DNA from 3 places in the Desemzia sp. FAM 23990 genome. Region 2 is predicted to be linked to each of the others. Evidence: predicted binding sites of a transcription regulator. Region 2 holds the regulator's gene; each other region holds the start of a gene.

Region 1 (8,490 bases), on a different contig from region 2:
AGAAAGTTTTGGCGTAGAAATGGTCGATGTATTGACTGGCTTTAAGTTTATCGCTGAAAAAATCGAGCAATACGAAGCGGATAACAGTCATACATTTTTGTTTGGATTTGAAGAGAGCTATGGCTACCTTGTTAAATCTTTTGTTCGTGATAAAGATGCTATTCAAGCGCTGGTGTTGATTGCTGAAGTAGCTGCTTATTATAAAGAAAAAGGACAAACCCTTTACGATGGGTTGCAAGAATTATATGCGACTTATGGTTACTTCAATGAAAAAACCATTTCTGTAAAAATGGCTGGTATTGAAGGTTCTGAAAAAATCAAAGCTTTGATGTCTAAATTTAGAGAGCAAGCTCCTACTGAGTTTAATGCAATCAAAGTGGCTACTGTCGAAGATTTTAAAACCAGCACCAAAACAATGGAAGATGGATCCAACGAAACAATTGAAATGCCGCCAGCAGATGTATTGAAATACACTATGGAAGATGGTAGTTGGATTGCCATTCGTCCATCAGGGACCGAGCCGAAAATCAAATTTTATATTGGAGCAAAAGCTGATTCTAATGCTCAGGCAGCTGAAAAAGTAGCTGGATTTGAAAAAGCTATCAATGAATTAGTGGAAGATTGATTTATTGATCTATAAACAAACAGGAGTGAGGGTATCTTTATCCTCACTCCTGTTTGTTTATAGATTTTTATGCAATTGTTATTAGGGACAATCCGTAGGAGTAAACACTTTAATAAAAGTACCATGAATAAATATGAGCAATTAGAATTCTAATTCAGATTCAAGCAGTTGATTTGAAATAAAATAGATCTTAAAAAGACTTGAAGTAAAGGAAAGCGGGTTAAAAAGAGCATCACTAGACCTGTTAAAAATAACACTTAACAAGATTAGCGATGCTATCCATTCAAGTTTTAAAAACTGGTATGGTTAAAAAAGGATGACCCAAGTCCTTTCTTTAGAAATTACATATGGATAGGCATACCTAAAGCTAACTCAGATGCATCCATAATAGACTCGGCAAGTGAAGGGTGAGCATGAATCGTCAACGAGATATCATCAGCATTCATGCCGTTTTTAATTGCAAAGCCTACTTCACTGATAATGTCGGGAGCCCCAACACCAACAATCTGTGCTCCCACAAGAGTATGATCGTTATCTTCATCAGTAATTAAACGAACAAAACCTTCTGTTTGGTTCAAAGATAATGCACGGCCATTTCCTGCAAGAGGAAATTTGCTGATTTTTAAGTTTCGATCAGATTTTTTAGCTTCAGTAGCTGACATCCCTACAGTGGCCATCTCAGGTTCTGTATAAACCGCGATAGGAAGAACTTCTTCTTCTAAAGCAGGATTTTGACCTGAAATTACTTCTGCAACAACTTTTCCTTCATAACTTGCTTTGTGAGCAAATGCAGGACCAGGAGCTACGTCTCCGATAGCATAAATTCCGCTAACTGAAGTTTGTAACGTTTCGCTGACTTTGATACGACCGTTTTCGTGCATTTCAACGCCGACACTTTCTAAGTTCAAACCTTTCGTATAAGGTTTTCTTCCAGCAGATACAAGCGCAACACTTGCTGTAACAGATTCTTCTTTACCATTTTTTTCATAAGTGATCGTCACATCATCAGCTGATTCGGTAGTTCTTTTGATGTTTGCGTTTGTAATGATTTCAATACCTTTACTAGCATAATTTTTTTCAACCATTTTAGACATGTCTTCATCAAAGAAATGTACAACGTGAGACTCTTTTTCTAAAATGGTTACTTTTACACCTAAGTTGCTGAAAGCTCCAGCTAATTGTGTTCCAACATAACCGCCACCAATAATCACAAGTGATTCAGGTGCTTTTCTCAGAGCCATTCCTCCAGTTGTATCTACGACTTTATCGCCAAAAGGAACTTCATCTAATGCGATGGCAGTTGTACCTGTAGAAATAACAGCGTTTGTGAATTCAATTTCTTCTGTACCGTCTGCTTTTTCAACAATCAAATGATTGCTGTCTTTAAAACTTGCAGTACCTCTGATGATTTCCACCTTGTTTTTTCTTAATAAAGCTTCTACTCCACCAGTCAAACGTTTTACAACTGTATTTTCTTTCCAGTCTTGTGTTTTTTCTAAATCAATCTGAGCACTTTCTGTTTGTACACCAAATATCTCAGAATTTGTTGCATTGTGAAATGCATGCGCAGCGGTAATGAGTGCTTTTGAAGGAATACACCCTACATTCAAACAAGTTCCACCAATGTATTGTTTTTCAATAATGGTGACTTTTTGCCCCAACTGTGCCGCTCGTATCGCGGATACGTATCCTCCTGGACCGGAGCCAATAATGACAGTTTCCTTTTTGCTCATAATAAATCACTCTTTTCTTATTGTTTTATATTTCACACAACTATTCTCCCATATAGTAATTTACTCTAAATTTGACTAAAAAACAAAGGATAGTTCTTATTTCTTAAAAATAGATGAGGGACGCTATACATGACACGCCCGGAATGTTATAATATAGTGATGGATATTAGGGGACGAAAAAGAGAAAGAGGCGAATAATATGGTTGAAAGTTTGAACATAGTGATCATCACTGGTATGAGCGGAGCGGGGAAAACCGTAGCTATGCAAAGTTTTGAAGATATGGGTTATTTTTGTGTGGACAACATGCCACCCAGTCTACTGCCAAAATTTTGGGAGTTAGTGAAGGAATCAGGCAAACTAAACAAAATTGCACTTGTTATTGATTTAAGATCGAGTGCTTTTTTCGACGAATTAGTTCCAGCTCTAGAAAGTTTAGACAATACTTCTTTTATCACCACAAAAGTGTTGTACTTAGATGCTAATGATACTCAGTTAGTGTCTAGATACAAAGAAACTCGGAGAACTCACCCATTAGCTAATGGCGGACGAGTAATGGATGGTATAAAAAGAGAAAGAGACATGCTTGAAGCTATAAAAGGAAGAGCACAGTTAGTGATTGATACATCCGAGTTGACACCACGTCAACTCAGAACTAAGATCCTAAACGAATTTCACACAGCAGAAACAACAACTTTTCGTGTAGAGATGGTTTCTTTTGGATTCAAGTACGGTTTACCAATTGATGCAGATGTCGTGATGGATGTTCGATTCTTACCGAACCCTCATTATATCAATGATTTGCGTCCACTGACCGGAAAAGATAAAGCAGTATATGATTATGTAATGCAACAACCGGAAACTGAAGTCTTTTACCGTAAATTTACAGATTTACTAGAATATGTATTGCCAGGTTATAAAAAAGAAGGTAAAAGCAGCGTGACGATCGCGATTGGCTGTACAGGCGGAAAACACCGTTCTGTGGCCTTGACAGAACGTATAGCAGCAAAAATACAGTCAGATGGGTACCCAGTTCATATTACACATCGCGATTATGAAAAGACCAAGGAGTCAGTGAATCGATCATGATGAATGAAAAAACAAACAAGAAGAAAAATAGAAAGCCGAAAATAGTCGTTATCGGTGGTGGAACTGGACTTCCGGTTGTACTGGCAGGGCTTAGGGCAAAAAATTCAGACGTAACTGCAATCGTTACAGTGGCAGATGATGGAGGGAGCAGCGGCGACTTGCGCCGACAAGTAAATGCTGTTCCTCCTGGAGACATTCGAAACGTATTAGTGTCTCTTTCAGATATCCCAGCGATGCAAAAAGAAATTTTTCAATACCGTTTTGCTGTGAATGACCAATCGCTAGCTGGACATTCTATCGGGAATCTCATCATTTCAGCTATGGCTGAAATGAAAGGCAATATTTATGAAGCCATTCAAGTATTAGGAAAAATGATGATGATTGATGGGCATGTTTATCCAGCAGCTGAAGAGCCTTTAGAATTGCATGCTGTATTTGAAGATGGAACTCAAGAGAGTGGCGAATCTTCAATTGCAAAGCACCGCAAACTCATTGATCATGTGTATGTGACAAAGCTGGACGGGTCGAGAGAAGTAAAAGCAGCTCGCAAAGTAGTTTCAGCTATCATGGACGCAGATATGGTTGTTTTAGGACCAGGAAGTTTGTACACCAGTATTTTACCGAATCTGATGATTCCTGAGATAGGAAAAGCAGTGGTCGAAACACAAGCAAATGTGGTTTACATTTGCAATATCATGACTCAGCTTGGTGAAACAGAAAATTTTTCGGATGCCAATCATATTGAAGTGTTGCATCGTCATATGAACCAAAAATTTATTGATACAGTTTTAGTCAATATTGGAGAAGTGCCTGAAAATTATATCGATACTGAAAAATATGATGAGTATTTAGTGCAGGTAGATCATAATTTTAATGGTTTGAAAAAAGAAGTACCCATGATTATTTCAAATAACTTTTTAGAACTGAGAGACAATGGAGTGTTTCACGATAAAGATAAAGTTGTGGAAGAACTCTTTAAAATATCCTTTGACATCCAATATTACGGAAAAAAATACGAAACTAATTTAGATACGTTATAAAAAGATAACAGCGAAAGGAGGGGAAGGGTTTGTCATTTGCCTCAGAGGTAAAAAAGGAACTCACGCAGTTGGAAGTTCACAGAGAGCATGCAAAAGCTGAGTTGGCAGCATTGATTCGGATGAATGGGAGCATCAGTTTAGTTGAAAAGAAGTTTATTTTAAATGTTCAATCTGAAAACGCAGCTATTGCGAGACGGATTTATGTTCTGTTGAAAGATCATTTTGAAGTCGAGAGTGAACTATTAGTGAGACGTAAAATGAAACTGAAAAAAAACAATGTTTATATTGTGCGTTTAAAACAAGGGACCAAAAAGGTTTTAGCAGATTTATCGATCATGGATGGGATGTTGTATCAAGGACATGTCAGTAAAGAGATTTCAGAGAACAATCAAAAAACGAAATCTTATTTAAGAGGAGCCTTTTTAGCAGGCGGTTCAGTGAATAATCCCGAAACTAGTCGGTATCATTTAGAGATTTATTCGAATTATGAAGAACACAATGATGATATTTGTTCGATGATGAATAAATTCGGGCTGAATGCTCGGACGATTAGTAGAAGAAACGGTTATATCACGTACTTAAAAGAAGCTGAAAAAATCGCTGATTTCTTGGCACTGATTGGTGCTACGAATGCCATGCTGAAGTTTGAAGATATTCGTATTGTTCGAGATATGCGTAATTCTGTGAATCGTTTAGTCAATTGCGAAAATGCCAATATGAATAAAACGATTGATGCTGCCAGCAAACAAATAGAAAACATTCGTTTCTTGGAAGAAGTGGTAGGCTTGGAAAGTCTTCCGGAAAAGTTAAAAGAGATTGCGATCGTGCGTGTGGAAAATCCAGATGTGACTCTAAAAGAACTGGGTGATTTAGTACCTAGTGGAAAAATCAGCAAATCGGGTATCAACCATCGTTTACGAAAGCTAAATGAAATGGCCGAAAGTTATCGAAGCAAAAGCCAGATAGGTGTAAGCAACTAAAGAAAAGAGCTAGTAGAAGAAATCAGTCCTTCTGCTAGCTTTTTAAATTTTTTCATTTTGTGTAGAGACGGCTGTTTTTTAAACGCCCTGCTCCACGCTCTATGCGTATCTTTTTCTGTTTGTGGAGGATGGTATGGAGAGGGACTCTCGATATTTGGTTACCGTTCTTCTGGAGATGGTAATTCCTTCTTCAGCTAGTGCACTGGAAATCTTTTGATCAGACAAGGGTTTTAATTTATTTTCTTCCGCAATCATGTTTTTGATTTTAGATTTTACTTCTTCAGAAGAAATAGCTTGTTCTGTCAGGTCGTTATTTAGTGAAGATGAAGATTGCTTTAATCCTGTAGTAAAGAAGGACCTCATTTCATAAACGCCGAAATCCGTCTGAAAATATTTGTCATTTATGGAGCGGCTTACTGTTGACTCATGGATATCCAACACTTGAGCGATCTCTTTCAGGGTCATTGGAGTTAAAGGATGAGACTCTTTAAAAAAGAACTCTTTTTGTTTTTCAACTATGGCTGCACCCACGCGCACAATGGTCTCTTCTCTTTGTTGCAGACTACGTTGTATCCACTCGTATTCTGCATATTTTTCATTAATAAACTTCCTAACATCGTTGTCTTCAACCAGCAACATGTCTTGGTAATATTCTTTCTGGAATTTGATGATGGGTAAGCCAGTTTTAGCAGAAACAACAGAGAGTTGGTCATCTAATTGTCTTACGATAACATCGGGACGAATAAATTGATTTTCTTGGTTGCTGTAAGAAGAACCAGGATGTGCGGTTAAGGTTTGAACATAATCGGATATTTCTTGAATAGTCAACAAAGGCACAGTATATTGTTTAGCCAATTTTCCCCATTTATGAGAACTGAATAAATCAAAAGATTCTTCCAATATAAGGTAAGCCATATTTGGAGCTTCATTATCACGTTCGGTTTGCAGCATCAAACATTCTTGTAGAGATCTAGCTCCGACACCAGCTGGCTCGAGTTGCTGCAACAATGTCAGAGCATCAATCAGTTGAATTTCTTCAGCACCAGTTTTTTCTATAGCGTCATCTAGCGAAATAGTCAGATAGCCATTTTCATCTAAGTAGCTCGCCAGCCACAATACAAGTTCTCTTAGATATGTATCTCTCATAGTCAAGTTGATTTGGTCAATGACAGAAGTAAATAAAGAGGTTTGTCTGTCTGCTGCTTGATCAATTGGATTATAGTTCGTAGGAGCTGATGAAGTATTGTAGGAAAGACTATGTTGTCTTTCAGTTGGGGAAGATTGTTTTACTTTGACTTCAATCAAAGGATTCCCCAAAGCTTTTTGCTTTAAGAACAAAACCAACTCTTCTTGATTCATGTTCAGCATTTGAATTGACTGTTGCAATTGTTGAGTCATAGCTAACTTTTGGCTTTGTTTTTGCTGTTGTGTATAAGTTTGTTCAAAACTCATGGTTATCCTCCTTGGAACGGTTTCATCTATTTATTAATGATACCATATTCTGCAAAGAGCATTAATGACTGTAAAAAATTTAATCTTTCTTTGTGACGAATATTTGAAAAGAGAGTCTTTCACAGAAACGGAAGAAGGAGAGAAAGCTGCTTGTTAGAATAAAGATTTTATAACAGACGCTGATTATAAGATATGGTAAAATAACTATGCTATTGTTTTCAGGAAGAAACATGTAAGGGAACGAAACTGCCATGTAATGGAGTTTTTGACGAAAGACATTTTACTCAGCATTGAAAAGTGTCTTTTGCCTTATCTTGTGAAACGTTACAAAATTATTTATTAAGGGGAGATACAGTGTTTGAAATATTAAAAAAATTATCGTGGTTTTTTAAACTGAGGTGGAAAAGTTATACATTTGGCATCATTGCTTTGATGATTTGTGCGCTTTTATCGGCTATCACACCATTGATTATCGGAAACATCATTGATCAAATGATCGCCAATACATTGACTTGGGAAAATCTAGCTATTCAATCTGGACTAATTCTTATTTTTGCGATTACCATGTATGTTTTGCGGTATGGATGGAGGACAGCTCTTTTTGGAAATTCAACTTTGCTGGAATCCATTATGCGTAATCGCTTGTTTTCTCATTTTACTAAGATGGACAGCCAGTTCTTCAATGAATACCGTACTGGAGATTTAATGGCTCATGCGACGAATGACTTAGCAGCTCTTCGCTTTGTTGCTGGTGGAGGAATCTTATCGATTACAGACTCCATTTCCGTAGGGAGTGTCACGTTGTTCAGTATGTTCTTTTTAGTCGACTGGCAATTGACGTTGACCACTATCTTACCGTTCCCTTTATTGATCTTTGCTGCTCGTCACCTTGGGAAAGCTATCAATAAGCGTTACCGAAAATCATTGGAATCTTTTTCTCAAATGAACAACCAAGTACAAGAGAGTGTTGGCGGTATGAAAGTCATCAAGACATTTGGTGAAGAAGAACATCATTACGCTGATTTTATAAAAGATACGGATAATGTGGTAGCGAAAAACAAAGAGGTTTATAAAGTGGATTCTGCGTATACTCCGGTAATCGAAGGTATCACTGGGTTAACCTATGTGTTGACGTTATTTTTTGGAACTTATTTTATTTCTATCGGCAGAATCACTATTGGAGAACTGATCGCTTATTTTAGTTATTTATCTATGATGGCGTGGCCTTTGCTGGCCGTTGGTCGTGTAGCCAACACTTTAGAACGTGGGGACGCTAGCTATAATCGTGTAACAACCTTGCTTTCTTACGCTTCTCATTTGGAAAAAACGAAAGATCCGATCCCATCTCCTGTAACGGGAGACATCGATTTTGATATACAAGAGTTTACCTATCCGGAAGGGAAAAGTCCCGTTTTAAAAGGAACGAAATTTCATTTGGATAGTGGAAATACATTAGGGGTTGTAGGCCATACGGGTGCAGGAAAAAGTACGTTGTTCAAATTACTGATGCGAGACTATGATCAGTATCAAGGTCAAATCACGTACAATCAGGCGGATTTAAAAAAATATCGTT
Region 2 (8,490 bases):
TGAATAAAAGAAAAGTAACAGGAATAATGTCATTCGGATTAGTTTCGGGATTAATGCTTGCAGCTTGTGGAAACGAAACAGAAGCAACAGATAACGGCAGCACAGAATCTATAGAAACGAGCGATTATTCCATTGTGATGGTAACTGACAGTGGTGGAGTTGATGATGGTTCCTTTAACCAATCTGCATGGGAAGGTATGATTGAGTGGGGGGAAGAAACAAATGGTCTTGAAGGTGAGAACTATGCGTACATTGCTTCTAATGAAGATTCAGAATACATACCCAACTTAAATCAAGCCATCATGAATGACTTTGATATCATTTTTGGTGTTGGATTTAAATTAAAAGATTCTATTAAAGAAATTGCTGCAGGCAATCCTGAGCAGCAATTTGTGATTACCGATGATAGTATAGAAGGACTTGATAATGTAGCTTCAGTTCTTTTTAAAGATCAAGAAAATGCATTCCTAGCAGGAGTTTCTGCTGCACTATCAACTGAAACAGGGAAAATCGGATTTGTAGCTGGACAAGAAAGTGAAGTTTTAGATCGATTTGAAGCCGGCTTTTTAGCAGGAGTTCAGGCAGCGGATCCAAGTGTTGAAGTTCAAGTAGAGTATGTCGGCTCTTTTGCAGATACATCAAAAGCCAGACAAATTGCCGCAGGAATGTATTCTAACGGAATCGATGTGATTTACCAAGGAGCAGGAGATGCTGGTAATGGTGTCTTTTCTGAAGCAAGAGATCGTATGAATGCCAACCCGGATGAGCAAATTTGGGTCATCGGTAGTGATCGTGATCAAACAGAAGAAGGGAACTATGGAGGCGGTAATTTAACATTAACGTCTTCCATTAAAGGTTTAGGAACAGCTATCAAATCAGTTGCGCATGATACAATGGAAGGCAATTTCCCAGGAGGTAAAATCACTCAATTAGGACTGAAAGAAGAGGCTATCTATATGACACGAGGCAATTTGAGCGAAGAGGTCTGGACAGCTGTTGAAGAATTCAAAGAGCAAATTATCAATGGGGACATTGTTGTACCGACAAATCCTGATGAAGTGACTGCGCCAGAATAAAGGCATGCGAACGGGTACAAATTTGAAGACATTTGCAGGAGGAAACGATGAAAAGAGTCATTATTGATACAGATACAGCTGGAGACGATACAATAGCTATTCTAACAGCGCTGCACTACTTTAAAGTTGAAGGAGTAACGGTGGCTGGAGGGAATGTCGACTTTGAACAAGAAGTAGAAAATGCGCTTTACACAGTTCAAATGGCAAAATCTGACTACCATGTGCCGGTATACAAAGGCTATGAAAGACCCATTATGGCAGTTGGAGTAGAGAAGCATATTACGATTGAGGATATTCATGGGAAATATGGCATGGGCGATTCTTATTTTGAAAAAACCGAACAACGTCCTGAAAAAGAACACGCTGTTGATTTCATTATTGATACAGTCAAAGCAAACCCCGGCGAGATCTCTTTATTGGCGATTGCTCCTCTAACCAATATTGCGATGGCCATCAAAAAAGATCCTACAATTGTTAAAGACATCCCTCATCTTTATATTATGGGAGGTTTAAACAATACGTTAGGAAATATTACGGCAGCAGCAGAGTATAATTTCTATGTAGATCCAGAAGCTGCCAGAATTGTCATGCATTCTGGTGTTCCTATCACTATGGTGGGCTGGGATATGTGTAAAAAACATTCCGTAATGAAAAAAGAGGACCAAACGGAGATTCAAGCGCTAGGAACAGCAGGATCTAAATTTTACATGGATGTAAATAGTGCAGTTATACGTTATGATCAAGAAATTCATAAGTTAGACGGGATTACTCACCCTGATACATTACTCGTTGCTATAGCTGCAGATGAAAGTATCATGACAGGCTCTGATATGTATTATGTAGATATTGAAGTACATGGTGAGCTGACCAGAGGCTACGATTTAGTGGATGTCTCAAACTTTACCGGCAAAACACCGAATGTGCGTGTGTGTGAAGAAGTAGATAGAGACAAATTTAAAGCCAGTTTATTAGATGTTTTAAAAGCTATTTAGATAGAAAAAGAAGCAGCGACCTCCAAGTTAGAGTGAAATCTAATTTTTTGTGGGGGTTGCTTTTTCTGTGGCGGAGTAAAGGGTGTATTTTGAAGTGAGTTTGAACATCAAGGTTAAAGTTGTCTTGATGAAGAAAGAGGCTTGAACATCAAGGTTGAAGTTGTCTTGATGAAGAAAGAGGCTTGAACATCAAGGTTAAAACCGCCTTGATGAAGAATTGAGATTGAACATCAAGAGTAAAACCGTCTTGATGAAGAATTGAGATTGAACATCAAGAGTAAAACCGTCTTGATGAAGAATTGAGATTGAACATCAAGAGTAAAACCGTCTTGATGAAGAATTGAGATTGAACATCAAGAGTAAAATCGTCTTGATGAAGAAAGAGGTTTGAACATCAAGGTTAAAACCGCCTTGATGAAGAATTGAGATTGAACATCAAGAGTAAAACCGTCTTGATGAAGAAAGAGGCTTGAACATCAAGGTTAAAACCGCCTTGATGAAGAATTGAGATTGAACATCAAGAGTAAAACCGTCTTGATGAAGAAAGAGGCTTGAACATCAAGGTTAAAACCGCCTTGATGAGGAATTGAGATTGAACATCAAGGTTAAAACCGCCTTGATAAAGAATTGAGATTGAACATCAAGAGTAAAACCGCCTTGATGAAGAATTGAGATTGAACATAAAAAGTAAGATTGGCTGGTTTGAGTCCGGTATTCAACCGAACTCAAACCAGCCAATCAGCTGTATAATAAGAACTCTAACTATTAGGGCACCAAGCCAACCCGAGCTTCTTATTTAAAGGACTTCTTAGATTAGTTCTTCAAGAGCTAACGTCGTTTCTTCCCATTCTTCCATGAGTGTTTCATACTGTTCATTCAACAGTTGAAGTTTATCATTGATTTCTTGGACTTTTAAATGATCTTCATAGACTTCTGGTTTGGTCAATTCAGTTTCTAAATTTTCGATACTAGGCTCCAATTCAGAAGTTTCCTGTTCAATGGCTTCTATTCGACGGGTCAGCTGTCGAACCAATTTTTGATTTTCTTTATTGATTTCACGTTTTTTTGAAGGGGCGGTAGAAGCGGAATCTTTCCCAGAACTGTTTTCCGTTCCCTGTGCTTCTTCATCTGCAAGTCGTTTCAATTCTTCTTGCTCAGCTTTTTTTTCTAGATAGTAATCATAATCGCCTAAGTAAGCTGTGCTTCCTTCTGCAGATAGTTCAATTACTTTAGACGCAATCCGATTGATGAAATAGCGGTCATGAGAAACAAAAAGCAGTGTGCCGTCGAAATCAATCAACGCATTTTCAAGTACTTCTTTACTATCTATGTCTAAATGGTTTGTAGGTTCATCCAGAATTAAGAAGTTGTCTTGATTCATAGACAATTTGGCTAATGCCAAACGAGCTTTTTCTCCACCGCTTAAAGAAGTGACGGCTTTTTCAACATCTTCTCCAGAAAATAAAAAGCTGCCTAAAATAGATCGGATGTCTTTTTCGGGAGTAGTAGGGTGTTCATCCCAAAGTTCGGCCAATACAGATTTAGAAGAATGCAATTCAGCTTGTTCTTGATCGTAATAGCCAACTTCCACATTTGTTCCGTATCGCTTTTCACCTTTCATAAGAGGGAGTTCTTCGAGTAAGGATTTCAGCAGCGTGGATTTTCCCACACCGTTTGGTCCGACTAAAGCTATAGCATCGTATTTTCGGATATCCATATTGATCGGTTCAGATAAAATCGTTTGGTCATATCCGATAGCTCCGTTTTGTAATGACATTACGACATTTCCGCTTTCTTTGGCAGGGTGGAAACTGAATGTAGCTGATTTTTCTTCACCTTGAGGTTTATCTAAACGGTCTATTTTTTCCAATTGTTTCCGACGGCTCTGAGCACGTTTGGTAGTAGAAGCGCGGACTAAGTTGCGGTTTACAAAATCTTCTAACTTGGCAATTTCTTTTTGCTGTTTCTCAAATTCTTTCCATTCTTTTTCAAGTTGTGCCGCTTTCAAGTCTAAATATTTACTATAATTTCCTTTATAATGGTGCATTTTTTGACGGCTTAAGTCATAGACTTCGTTAACTACTTTATCTAAGAAATAACGGTCATGAGAAACGATCAGCAACGCACCAGTATAAGTTTGCAGGTAGTTCTCTAACCAGTTTAATGTTTCGATATCCAAATGATTGGTAGGCTCATCTAAAATCAATAAGTCTTTTTTTTGCAGCAATAATTTCGCTAAAGCTAAACGCGTTTTTTGGCCACCTGAGAGTTGATTGATGGATTTAGCATAATCCTCTTCAAAAAAGCGGAAACCATGTAAAACAGAGCGGATCTCTGCTTCATAACCATAACCATTTTGCTCTCGAAAATCGTGCTGCATTTGATCATACTGTTTTAAGGTTTCATGATAGAGTTCCTCGTCGGCTAATAAAGAAGGATCCCCTAACATTTCTTCGGTATGACGCATTTTCTTTTCTAATTGGATCACATATTGAAAAACTTCCAACATTTCATCCCAAATGGATTGAGTAGAATCAAGGCCAGTATTTTGTGCTAAGTAGCCGATAGTCACTTGTTTTCCTTTTGAAATCTGTCCAGCATCCGGAGGTTCAATATCTGCGATGATTTTTAACAGAGTTGATTTGCCGGCACCGTTTCGTCCCACAAGGGCAATACGTGAATTTTCTTGTACTTCTAAATAAATATTCTCAAACAACACATCTGCACCAAAATAACGTGCGACGTGTTGAGCTTGTAATAGAATCATTTTGTTGTCCTCATTTCTTATCTCTGCTCTTTCACTTAGTTTAGCATATTCTGTCTTTAAGTGGGAGAGTGTCTGGAAGGCAGTACTAACAAAAAGAAAGCCGGTTCACAATATTCTTTGTGAATTTTGTATGGATAGGAAAATAAGTGTAAAAAAAAAAGGAAATGACCGTTTAAAAAAGCTGGCAATTTAATAAGAAGATGTTATAATCTTATTATGTGAAACTCGACAATTTGTGAAACAAATCATTTGTTAACGAATATTGTGAATTTTGAATAAAAGAAAGTGAGTGAAGTGAACGATGAGTTCAACTAATACAATACCTAAAGCAACGGCAAAGAGATTACCGATTTATTATAGATATTTACGGTATTTGCATGAAGATGGAAAAGAACGTGTGTCATCAACTGAATTAAGTGAAGCTGTGAAAGTAGATAGCGCTACGATTCGACGCGATTTTTCATATTTCGGGGCTCTAGGAAAAAGAGGTTATGGTTACGATGTTGAAACGCTGATGCATTTTTTCAGTAAAACATTGAAACAAGACCGACTAACGAACGTGGCATTAATTGGTGTGGGTAACTTAGGACATGCTTTATTAAATTACAATTTCCATCAAGGGAACAACATGCGCATCAGTGCTGCCTTTGATATCAACAAGGATATTGTAGGAACGATTCAATCTGGAGTACCGGTTTATCCAATGGAAGACATGGTACAACAGTTGAAAATGCAACAAATCGATGTAGTTATGCTGACTGTGCCTACTTCAGCAGCTCAAGATGCTGCAAATAATCTCGTTGAAGCTGGCGTTAAAGGAATACTGAACTTTACACCGATTCGTATTTCCGTACCAGAAGAAGTTCGAGTACAAAACGTGGATTTAGCGAATGAATTGCAGACTCTTATCTATTTTATCGATCACTATAAAGCAGACTCAGACAGTGATGATACTTTATTGCTATTAGATTAAAAAAAAGCAACAAACCTATTTACGGTTTGTTGCCTTTTTTTAGTTTGAGATAGATTTGTAAAATCTTCGTAGCTCTTACCACATCTCGTGTGGCAAACAATACAAAAATGATAGAGAAGAATCCCCAACCAAATTCACCAACGTAGTCAGTTGCAAACCAGATAAAAATAGCTGCAAGAACATAATTGAAAACAATTTGAATAATAAAATCTCTTTTTTTCATGAACGTTAAAAGTTCCTTTCTACTATAAACACTATTAGTATAGCCATAAGTTAGCTACTGTAACGGTAGCATTCATTAAAGCGTGAGCAATAATTGGAGCAGCAATCGATTTTGTTTTCCAGTACAAATAGCAGAAAACAAATCCCATAATCGAATAAAGCAAGTAATGACCATCAAAGTGAATAAAGGCAAATATCAATGAACTGATCACAGCAGCACCGATTCCTCCAGTAATGTCATAAAGATAACCAAAGATAGCTTTCCTAAATACAAACTCTTCCATAATAGGACCAAAGATAGCTACTAGAATCAAGAAAATAGGGTATTTATTCACAGTGAAAACGAGCTCTGCAGTGTTTTGTGACCCTAAAGGTGTATTGAGCAAGAATGTTTCGATAAATACAGCTAAGTATTGACCAACAAAAGCTAAAAACATTCCTCCTACTCCCCAAAAAATAATCGATTTTTTAGAATTGCTGGGCGTTTTCTCTAGACTATTATCAAATGTAGACCGATGATTAACGATAAACATTAGGATAGCTCCAATCACGAAACCGGCGATAGTACCATAAATGCTGGCGTCTGCTACAGCTTTAGCTGGTACAAAAAACAACACTATCACTGGGAAAAATTGAGCTATAATATAGATGAGAATGATTTTTGCATATGGAGACTTAATTAAATTCTTCATGTGTTTAAAACCTTCTTTAAGTAATTATTTACAGTTGCACTAAAAAAGAACAAGACTATATAAAGTGAGCAATGCACCTTTGTAATGGTACTGCATTTGGACGTAAAACAGTTTTAAAAAAAGATGTTCAATAAACAGTATAACATAAGTCTCATACCACTAAAGCAATTTTTGCTTTCTTCTTGAAGTATTTCTTTCTTAAATAAAAGGGCACTCTTTTTCTTTTTCAAGAGTAAAAAATACTTGCAAAATTTTTACAGTTTGATATGATGAAGAAGTGATTTAGCACTCTTTTAGAGTGAGTGCTAACAAAGAAAAACTATAATTGGAGGGATTTACGTGTTAAGACCTTTAGGAGATCGTGTCATCATTAAAGTCACAAAAGAAGAAGAAACAACAGCAAGTGGTATCGTTTTGGCTGGTACAGCAAAAGAAAAACCACAAACTGGTGAAGTAGTTGCTGTTGGTGCTGGGCGTATACTCGATAACGGAACAAAAGCTGAGCTTTCAGTTGTCGTTGGAAATACAGTATTTTTCGAAAAATACGCTGGTTCTGAAGTGAAGTATGATGGTACTGAATATTTAGTGATCAAAGAGAGCGATATCATCGCAATCGTAGACTAAACGTAAATAAAGACATGTACACGAATAAAAATCAATCTGATGAGGTGAAAGAAAATGACTAAAGATATTAAATTTTCTGAAGACGCACGTGCTGCATTATTACGTGGAGTAGATAAATTAGCAGATACTGTTAAAGTAACACTTGGACCCAAAGGAAGAAATGTAGTTTTAGACAAATCTTACGGTTCGCCATTAATCACTAATGATGGAGTGACGATCGCAAAAGAAATCGAATTAGAAGACCGCTTTGAAAACATGGGAGCTCAATTAGTTTCTGAAGTAGCTTCAAAAACCAATGATACAGCTGGTGATGGTACAACTACTGCCACTGTTTTAACCCAAGCGATTGTTCGCGAAGGAATGAAAAACGTTACTGCAGGCGCAAACCCGGTAGGGATTCGAGCTGGAATTGAATTAGCCACTAAAGTAGCTGTTAAGGAATTATTAGCTGTTTCTCGTAAAGTGGAAACAAAAGAATCCATTTCACAAATCGCTTCTATCTCTTCAGGAGATCCAGAAATCGGTGCTTTATTAGCAGACGCTATGGAAAAAGTGGGCAACGATGGTGTTATCACGATCGAAGAATCTAAAGGAATCGAAACTGAACTAGATGTTGTAGAAGGTATGCAATTTGATCGTGGATACTTGTCACAATACATGGTTACAGATAACGATAAAATGGAAGCTAACTTAGAAAATCCATACATTTTGATTACCGATAAAAAAATCTCAAACATTCAAGATATTCTTCCATTATTGGAACAAATCTTGCAACAAGGTCGTCCGTTGTTGATTATTGCTGAAGATATTGATGGCGAAGCATTGCCTACATTAGTCTTGAACAAATTACGCGGTACCTTCAATGTTGCAGCTGTTAAAGCTCCTGGATTTGGGGATCGTCGTAAAGCGATGTTAGAAGACATTGCTATTTTAACTGGTGGTACTGTAATCACAGAAGACCTAGGTCTTGAATTGAAAGATACTACAGTAGAACAATTAGGACATGCAAGTAAAGTGGCTGTTACTAAAGATGCGACAACTATTGTAGAAGGCGCTGGTTCAACAGATACGATCAGCCAACGTGTAGCATTATTGAGAGCTCAAGCAGAAGAAACAACTTCTGAATTTGACAAAGAAAAATTAC
Region 3 (8,490 bases), on a different contig from region 2:
ATAAGCTAGCAATACTCTGCAGCCTTTCATTAAAGAATCTTTTCGCCTACGCGGAAATTAATCTATCAAAAACAGCGCAAGCACCTAATAAGGGGCGCTTGCGCTGTTTCAAATTCATTCTAAATTAGTATTTCATATCAAACAAACGAGCATTCTTCACGTCTTCGATCGTTTGCGTTCCTGCTAATTGCATCACACGTTGTAAGTCTTTTTCAAAGTAGTCTAACACAGATTTAACACCTTTCCAACCGCCTAGAGCTAGTCCATATAATACTGGACGACCTACAGCAACGATATCCGCACCACTGGCTAGAGCTTTGAAGATGTGTTCTCCACGACGAACACCACTATCAAATACGATCGGCACACGACCAGCAACTGCTTTAGAGATCTCAGCCAATGTATCAAATGAACCTGGTGCTTCATCTAATTGACGGCCACCATGGTTAGAAACCCAGACGCCTGCTGCTCCAGCACCAATAGCCAAGGCAGCATCTTCAGGAGTTTGGATTCCTTTAACAAACACTGGCAATCCTGAATATTCAGAGATAAATTTAACATCTTCTGGACAGATTTTTTGTTTTGATTGAGCATAAATATTGTTTAGAGACATGTTTTTACCTGATCCAGTCAAGTAGCGTGATACGATCGGCATGCCAAATGGATAAACAAATTTGTTCAGCATATCTTTTTCGCGGTTACCGCTTAAAGTTGCGTCAGCAGTTAAGATGATCGCTGTAGCACCATCAGCTTTTGCTTCGTCTAAGATATTTTTATTCATATCTTCATCTTTACTCATATAGATTTGGAACCAACGCGGGTTGCCATTCAATCCTTTTTCGATTTCTTCAAATGTAGCTCCAGAATAAGCACTGATCGACATGATCGTTCCGCCAAATTCAGATATCCCTCTAGCTGTTCCAGCTTCTTTTGTAGCATGAGCTAATCCATGAGCTGCAATTGGAGCCATAATGAATGGTACTTTGATGTCATGGCCCAAAATAGATGTTGATGTATCTGGATTTTCTACATCTGCTAATACGCGAGGCAAAATCCCTTTGCGTTTCCATGCTTCGTTGTTTTGTTTCAATGTGTATTCTTCTCCAGAAGCACCTGAGATGTAATCAAATCCACCTTTAGGAACTACTGCACGAGCTTCATCTTCAAGTCTATAAGTGCTTACGACCTCAATTTCTTGTTCTACTGTTGGTGCATCATATTTAATAATTTGTTCATCTGCCATAATTTTTCAACCATCCTTTTAAAGTATTATTTTTTAAGAGTATAACCTAAATTAAATTAAAATAATAAATTTGTGATCGGTACTGTTAGCGGAGCTAGAATAACCACTATGATTCCGGTAACCACAATCGATAAACCTGACATTGCGCCTTGAACATCACCTAACTCGATCGCTTTTGTTGTTCCCATAGCGTGAGAAGAACTTCCAAGAGCCACCCCTTGCGCCACTGGATCGTCAATTTTGAAGATCTTGAAGACCGTTTGACCAACGACCGCTCCAATAACTCCGGTGAACACAACTACCGCAACCGTTAAAGAAACAATACCGCCTAAGGAGTCAGAAACACCGACTGCGATTGCTGTAGTAATCGATTTAGGCAGCAAAGTTGCCACCATATTCCGATCAAATTTGAACAACAATGCAAAAGAATAAATCATAACCGTATGGAAAATCACTCCGGAAACGATTCCCGATAAAATTGCTGCATAATATTTCTTTAAGTATACAAGATTCTTTTTCAGCTTAATAGACAAAGCCACTGTAGCTGGAGTTACAAATAAACTGAAGAAGCGTCCGCCTGTATTATAAGTCTCTAACGGGATATCTGTTGCGAGCAAGAATAAAATAATGACAATGATCGCAAATACCAACGGAGTAAACAAAGGATTCTTAGGCCATTTGGCTTTTAATTTCCCAGCTATTAGATATAGGCCAATAGTTATTGTGATCCACAACATTGGATTATTTAAAATACTCTCAAGCATGCGAACCTTCTCCTTTCTCAACTAATTTATTTTTCTTCACTATACCTTTGACACTTTGTACTATTTTGCCAACAAATCCCATCATCAAAATAGTCGTTACTGCCATAATGATCAGTAGTTGCCACCAAGTATTTGCTAAGACACCAAAGTTTGACATCAGCCCCACACCTGCTGGGACGAAGAAAATCCCCATATTATCTGTCAGCCATGTACCGACCTCATCTACTTGCTCAACGCGAACCCAGTTAAATTGCAGCGCTAAGAACAGCAAGATCATCCCGATAACGCTACCGGGTATTGCTATAAATGAAGCGATCAAAGCGGAAATAATTTCCCCTATAAAAGAGAATAAAAAAATCCAAAAGAGCTGTTTGATTATTTTCAAAAGACCACACCTTCCACCAGCGTTTTGTAAACGCTTCAAGATGTATAGTATATCATGCTATCATTTAGTTCGAAAATACTGTTTTTTTATGGTACTATAAACATTATTTATGAAAATAAACACTATCATATCTTTTGTTTATGTTTGTGTTTTCACAATCTTTCGAAGGAGCCTTATATGAATTTACAAGATTTAGTCTATTTTAACCATTTAGCAAAAACACTAAATTTCACTGCTACCGCCGAACATTTCTATATCTCTCAACCGTCTATTTCCATGTCTTTGAAACGTCTCGAAAAAGAGCTGGATACTACTCTGATTGATAGGAAAAGACTTCACAAGAACTTGCATTTGACCGAGACTGGTGAAATACTGCTCAAACACTCCCAGCAAATTTTAAATACTATTGATACAGCTAAAGAAGAAATCCATGATTTAAAGAATCAAGTTGTCTACTTCGGTTTCCTGCCCACGATCGGCGGCCACTTTATGTCCAAACTGATGCCTCATTTAGGCAAATTCACCAATTCTTTAAAGCTGATTGAAGAAGAAAGTTCAGATGTCATGCTTGACCTAGTGAGCAGTGGACAAGTTCCTTTGGCGATCATTGGAAGTGATCAGTCTGTATTCAAGGACAAAAACCTGATACAGATTCCTTTAGTGACACAAGATTTGGCTCTTTGGGCATCTCCTGATAACCCTTTAGCTGCAAGAGAGTTCGTCCGTGTGGAAGATGTCCAGCAAGAAGTCTTTATTTCCTTGGCGCAAGGTTACACTCATCAACGTGTATTTGAACAATGGGCTAAAACTCATCTGATCAAACAACCAAAAACCCTTTTTACCAAAGAAATTCAAACGGCCTTGTCGATCGCTTCTTCTACCAACATGGTTGCCTTCATGATTGACATCTTGGTAAAAGACCACTACGATCTCGTCAAAATCCCTATTGAAGATGCACCAAAATTTTACATCAGCTTGATCGTCAATAAGGAAAGCAATGTCACTTATTTCCAAAAAGAGTTCAATAATACGATGATTCAACTAACACAATCCCGTGCGAAATAAAAAAACTGCCGCCCGCTACCTAAATGAATAAGTACCGAGCGGCAATTTTTTATCTTCAACTATGCTCACCATAATTTTTTACGACATTGACCCCGCCTTTGTCGAAACGATGCCGGGTCCTTGAATATTCAAAAGGCGTTCCATCTATCAAATGAACCACTTGTTCCACCTGTAAAACAGGATCTTCCTTTGTACAAAATAGGTACTCTTGATCCAATTCATCCGGTCTTTCAGCCGTTATACGTCTGTTCAATCCACCTATCTTCAATCCCAGCGTATGTTGAATGTAACTATAAATCGAACCGGCAAGGACTTTCTTCGTCACATCCGGAATAACTTCCACAGGCATGAGAGTGTGTTCGATCAAGTACTCTTCACCGTCTACGTATCGCACCCGCTGAATATCATAAATGAAATCTTCTTCCGTCAACAACAATTTGTCTGCTTCATCTTCTGCAGGATTGCGAATGACAAATTGAATCACTTTACTTGTAACGATTTGGTCAGAAAGTTGGTCTGTTAAGCCCGTGTACACATCAAACCGGGAATCCAGCTCATTCTTAGCAAGTGCATTTTTCATTACGTAGGTCCCAGAGCCTTGTCTGCTGTAAAGATAACCTTCCTCAATCAACAAGTTCAAGGCGCGCTTAATCGTTATCCGGCTCGCCCCAAATTCTTTACACAACTGCATTTGATCGGGCAAAGCACTCTTTAGTGTGTATGTCCCATTTTGGATCCTATCTCGTATCGCTTGAGCAACCTGTTCGTATTTATGCATGGTTCTATCTCCTCTTTATCTGCTATTTAAATTATACGAAACACCTCACAAAAGTAAAACTGTTCTTCATCATTCAGACGGATTAATTGATGTTAATACCCTAGTTTCATTGTTCAGGCTGGCTTATTGATGATAAAGCTCCTAACTTCATCATTCAGAACACATCATTGATGATCAAACGTCAATTCTTTCTCATCATGGTTAAGTCTCATGACTCTACACGTATCCCATACTCCTGCAGAAGTTTCTATAAGGTTTAGAATTAAGAGGCAGTTCGTTTTTATTCGCCAACATAAAAAGTTGAAGAACCAGTAAAACTAGATGTTATAGATAAAAAGACTGAGAGACGAGTCACAGCCTTTTTGTCTTTTATTCAATTTGTCAAAAAATCAGGTATTTTTCTCTGCAGCAATCTGTGCGGAACGTTCACTGATTTTCATAAATGGCAAATACAACGCTACTCCTATTACGATAATAATAAGTTGTACCACAATGGCTCGCCAATCTCCCGCAGTTGCCAGAAAAGCACTCAGAAGAGGCGGTGTCGTCCAAGGAATATTGGCCACTGTATAATTCATCCATCCCCAAGATGTCGCGAAATAACCAATCACAATCCCAATAGCCGGCTGCAATACGAAAGGAATCATCATCGGCAAATTAAAGACGATCGGATAACCGAAAATGACAGGTTCATTAATATTGAACACCCCAGGCGCCAGCGCTAGTTTACCCAAATCTTTAGGGGCTTTTTGCTTACTAAAGATGAAAATAGCGATCAGCAGGCAGAGTGTACTCCCTGTCCCTCCGATCATTCCAAATGTAGGAACAAAGGCGCTAGTCATGATATTTGGAATTTCTTCTCCATTTGCGAAAGCTAACGTGTTTTCATTCATATTTGTCAGCAGTAAGGGATCTAGCAGGGTTCCGTTGATTACGCTTTGGTGAATCCCCAAGGTAAACAAGAAATTTCCAGTGCTGTAAATCAACAATGTCCCCAACAAGCTCGTGTTAACAGCTCTCAATGGTTCTTGAATAGCTACTGAGATCAAGTTGATCAGGTCAGTGTCAAAGAATACATGTAAAACCAATGCCACGATACCAAACAACGAAAGCACTAAAATAACAGGAATCATAGTACTAAACGATTTTCCTACTTGAGGCGGCACATTTTCACCTAGATTGATCTGCAATCTTTTAATATTGGACAATCTTATAAACAACTCTGTGGCGACTAAACCAATAATAATTCCCGCAAACATCCCAGTCGTACCTAGGTTTCCATAAGTCATGACACCTGAAGTGAGTATTTGTTCTTCTGATCCGACAGGTGTGACGAAAAGATTTACAGGCATCATGATAACCAGAGAAGCAATCCCAACTGCGGCTGAAGCAATAGGGTTCATAAAGCCTTTGTTCACAGATAAGTTGTACCCGATCATGGGCGCAATCAGTAACCCAGCAATATTCAACGTTCCATTAATAATAACCGTTCCCCAAATCTGTGCACTTTCCAAGGTACTTCCTTCAAAAACCCAAGGAAATACAACATTATTTATTAGAACTGCTACCCCAGCTAAAATGAATAGCGGCATCAATACAGCAAAAGCGTCGCGCAATGAGCGTAAATGAACTTGGTTTCCTAATTTTGCAGCAAATTCAGCAAATTTATCTAAAAAGTTCGAACCTTTTTTTGTAGTTTGAGCCATCGATCTTCCTCCATTTCAGTCTCTAGCCTAAGTTTTCGCCATTGCTTTGAATCACTTGTTGAAGCCAAGCAAAACTTTTCTTCGGAACCCGTTTTAAGTCTTTCAAGTCGTGATTCTCACGATTGACATAAACCACACCATAGCGTTTGCGCATATCGCCTTGCGAACTTAAAATATCGATTAAGCCCCAACCTAGGTAACCAATACAATCGACACCGTCTAAGAAAATAGCATCTTTCATTGCTTGAAGATGGTCTCTGTGGTAAGAAATTCGGTAATCATCTTGGATAAGTCCTTCTTCAGGCAACTCTTCGATTACACCGATCCCATTTTCAATTGGGAATATGGGCAAATGATAGCGGCTATGCATATCCAGTAATATCGAACGGAAACCAAGCGGATCGATTTGCCAATCCCATTCTGTAGCTTCTAAATACGCGTTCGCTATTTTCCCTACTTCCAAATAACGGTAAACAGGTGTTGTCTCCATGATGTTTTCTGCACTGACCACATGGCTGGCGTAGTAACTGAATGACAACCAGTCACTTGTCAACTTCGCTAGTACTTCCAAGTCATCTTCTCTCATTTCAGGAGTTAAGTCATGATTTTCTAGATACGTCGTCATAAAGGCAGGGTATTTGCCATAAGTAAAGACTTCTAAGAAAAATTGATTGAAGAAATCATCCAACTTTTGAGCCGCGAAGACATCCTCGGGTTTAGGTGTAGCCGGATAAATTTTTGAGTAAGCGACCATTCCGCCGATTTCACAACCTGGAGCTGTTTCGTGAATGTAATTGGCTATCTCCGCATGTGCCATCATTGTATTGTGTTGCAACTGATACAACTCTTTTTCAGTATTCTCCCCTGTCATTACTCCGCTGATATGAAAAGCACCAGAAAAACCAAAAATATTTTGTTCATTAAAGGTGATCCAGTATTTCACTTTTCCTTTAAAACGGTCTACCATAGCTTTCCCATAACGGACAAATGCATCTACAACTTCACGAGATAAGAATCCATTATAAGTTTCTGCTAAATGCAGCGGCATATCAAAATGGTACAAGCAAATCATTGGCTCGATGCCTCTTTCGAGCAATGTATCAATAAAGCGTTCATAAAAGGCTACACCCTCTTCATTGATTTCGCCATCCCCATTGGGAAACACACGCGACCAAGAAATCTGGAATCGGTAGCAGTTCATGCCCAACTCGTTCATCCAATCGAAGTCTTCTTCGTAACGGTGGTAGCTGTCTGTTGCCACCTTCCAGTCAGAAGCAAATTCCGAAGCTTCACGTATATCGTATACGGATTTTCCTTTCCCGCCTTCATTCCAAGCTCCTTCAGTCTGCATACTCGACACCGAATTACCCCATAAAAAATCGTCTCTCAGTTTCTTGCCCATGCAAATACCTCCTCTGTTTTATGCGTTTATTGTAAGCGTTTTTATATTTATTGTCAATACAAATGTATCCATATTTAATAATTTGGTATATCAAATTATATTTAAATATTCTCTAAGTAAACAAAAAAAAACTGATTATTATTCTGAATTTTACTATAATAAAAAAGGAGGGATCATGATGAGTATTGAACGTGATGAAATGAGCGATGAGCAATGGAACCACATCAAAGACTCGTTTCCTAAATACCGTACTGGCACGCCTAAAAGTAATCGGCCGATGTCCAATACTATTTTATGGATTGCGGAAAGCGGTGCGATAACCGTGCTCATACGGTTCTTTAGCATTTGCTCTTATGTCAATCAGTTCTTTTTCAATAAACTAAAGCAATTCCTATATATTGCTGCACCTTATGATAAATTGCCCAAGTTCTATTTAGCTTTTATCTATATAGCCATTATTTAACTTATAAAAAAGTTTTAAGACACACCCTAATTAAACCGTTTAATATTTCTATATCATACACAATGTAATTGGGTTAAAATTGATTTAGGAGTGAATTGTGATGAAAAAAAAACTAATTATCGTAGGTACTATTCTAACTATTGTTAGTGGAAGTATAATTCTATTTCTTGGATTTAAATGGGTTTCACCACGATTTTTTCCACCAGATAGCATATATCGATCTCCAACTGCAAGTGCAGCTGGACATACAATAAAAATTGATAATCATTATCATATTGTTACAACTAGTGCCACGACTTCATATTTGTGGTTTGTTGAAGAAAGAGAAAACCCAATAACTTTAATTGAACATGTAGAAAAATTAAATTATAACGATAACTATATTATTGTTCAATCGATTACTAAAAATAATGATAGTCTCTTTTTTAAAGAATACCAATATTTTATTGTAGATAAAGAAACACAGAAGGTTGATTCTTTTTCAAAAAAAAATGATTTTTTAGATGAATGCCAGAAGAGAAATATCGATTTAGATTTGAAGATTAAAGAAGAGTTTGATTGGTATTAATAATGCTTACTATGCACAGTTTAAATTTCAAAAAAATAAGAAGGTGACAACAAAAAATAAGAATTCTTAATCTCCAGATTTTGGAAGCTAAGGATTCTTATTTTCTATTATGATAA

What was found. The regulator Rex, encoded in region 2, represses fermentation and respiration genes when NADH is low (regulators of the CRP and FNR family bind a similar motif). The targets are predictions, from matches to a motif close to TTGTGAANTANTTCACAA.
Region 1: the regulator Rex is predicted to act here: its motif matches at 2,379-2,396, upstream of lpdA (dihydrolipoyl dehydrogenase).
Region 3: the regulator Rex is predicted to act here: its motif matches at 2,533-2,550, upstream of ACEN4I_RS08525 (CidA/LrgA family protein).

What each region holds. Positions count from the first base shown of each region.
Region 1 covers NZ_JBGQQW010000006.1:107,666-116,155, reverse strand. Annotated here, with positions in the region: gene ACEN4I_RS03945 (phospho-sugar mutase) at 1-625, shown strand, start outside; gene lpdA (dihydrolipoyl dehydrogenase) at 967-2,358, opposite strand; gene rapZ (RNase adapter RapZ) at 2,558-3,445, shown strand; gene yvcK (uridine diphosphate-N-acetylglucosamine-binding protein YvcK) at 3,445-4,485, shown strand; gene whiA (DNA-binding protein WhiA) at 4,515-5,465, shown strand; gene rpoN (RNA polymerase factor sigma-54) at 5,565-6,917, opposite strand; gene ACEN4I_RS03915 (ABC transporter ATP-binding protein) at 7,272-8,490, shown strand, end outside.
Region 2 covers NZ_JBGQQW010000012.1:11,621-20,110, reverse strand. Annotated here, with positions in the region: gene ACEN4I_RS06335 (BMP family protein) at 1-1,076, shown strand, start outside; gene ACEN4I_RS06330 (nucleoside hydrolase) at 1,124-2,068, shown strand; gene ACEN4I_RS06325 (ABC-F family ATP-binding cassette domain-containing protein) at 2,877-4,835, opposite strand; gene ACEN4I_RS06320 (redox-sensing transcriptional repressor Rex) at 5,137-5,808, shown strand; gene ACEN4I_RS06315 (DUF4305 domain-containing protein) at 5,828-6,031, opposite strand; gene ACEN4I_RS06310 (CPBP family intramembrane glutamic endopeptidase) at 6,066-6,722, opposite strand; gene groES (co-chaperone GroES) at 7,062-7,346, shown strand; gene groL (chaperonin GroEL) at 7,401-8,490, shown strand, end outside.
Region 3 covers NZ_JBGQQW010000019.1:19,539-28,028, forward strand. Annotated here, with positions in the region: gene ACEN4I_RS08515 (lactate oxidase) at 125-1,243, opposite strand; gene ACEN4I_RS08520 (LrgB family protein) at 1,300-2,007, opposite strand; gene ACEN4I_RS08525 (CidA/LrgA family protein) at 2,000-2,392, opposite strand; gene ACEN4I_RS08530 (LysR family transcriptional regulator) at 2,570-3,457, shown strand; gene ACEN4I_RS08535 (GntR family transcriptional regulator) at 3,513-4,235, opposite strand; gene ACEN4I_RS08540 (PTS sugar transporter subunit IIC) at 4,625-5,941, opposite strand; gene ACEN4I_RS08545 (glycoside hydrolase family 1 protein) at 5,964-7,343, opposite strand; gene ACEN4I_RS08550 (hypothetical protein) at 7,519-7,806, shown strand; gene ACEN4I_RS08555 (hypothetical protein) at 7,907-8,374, shown strand.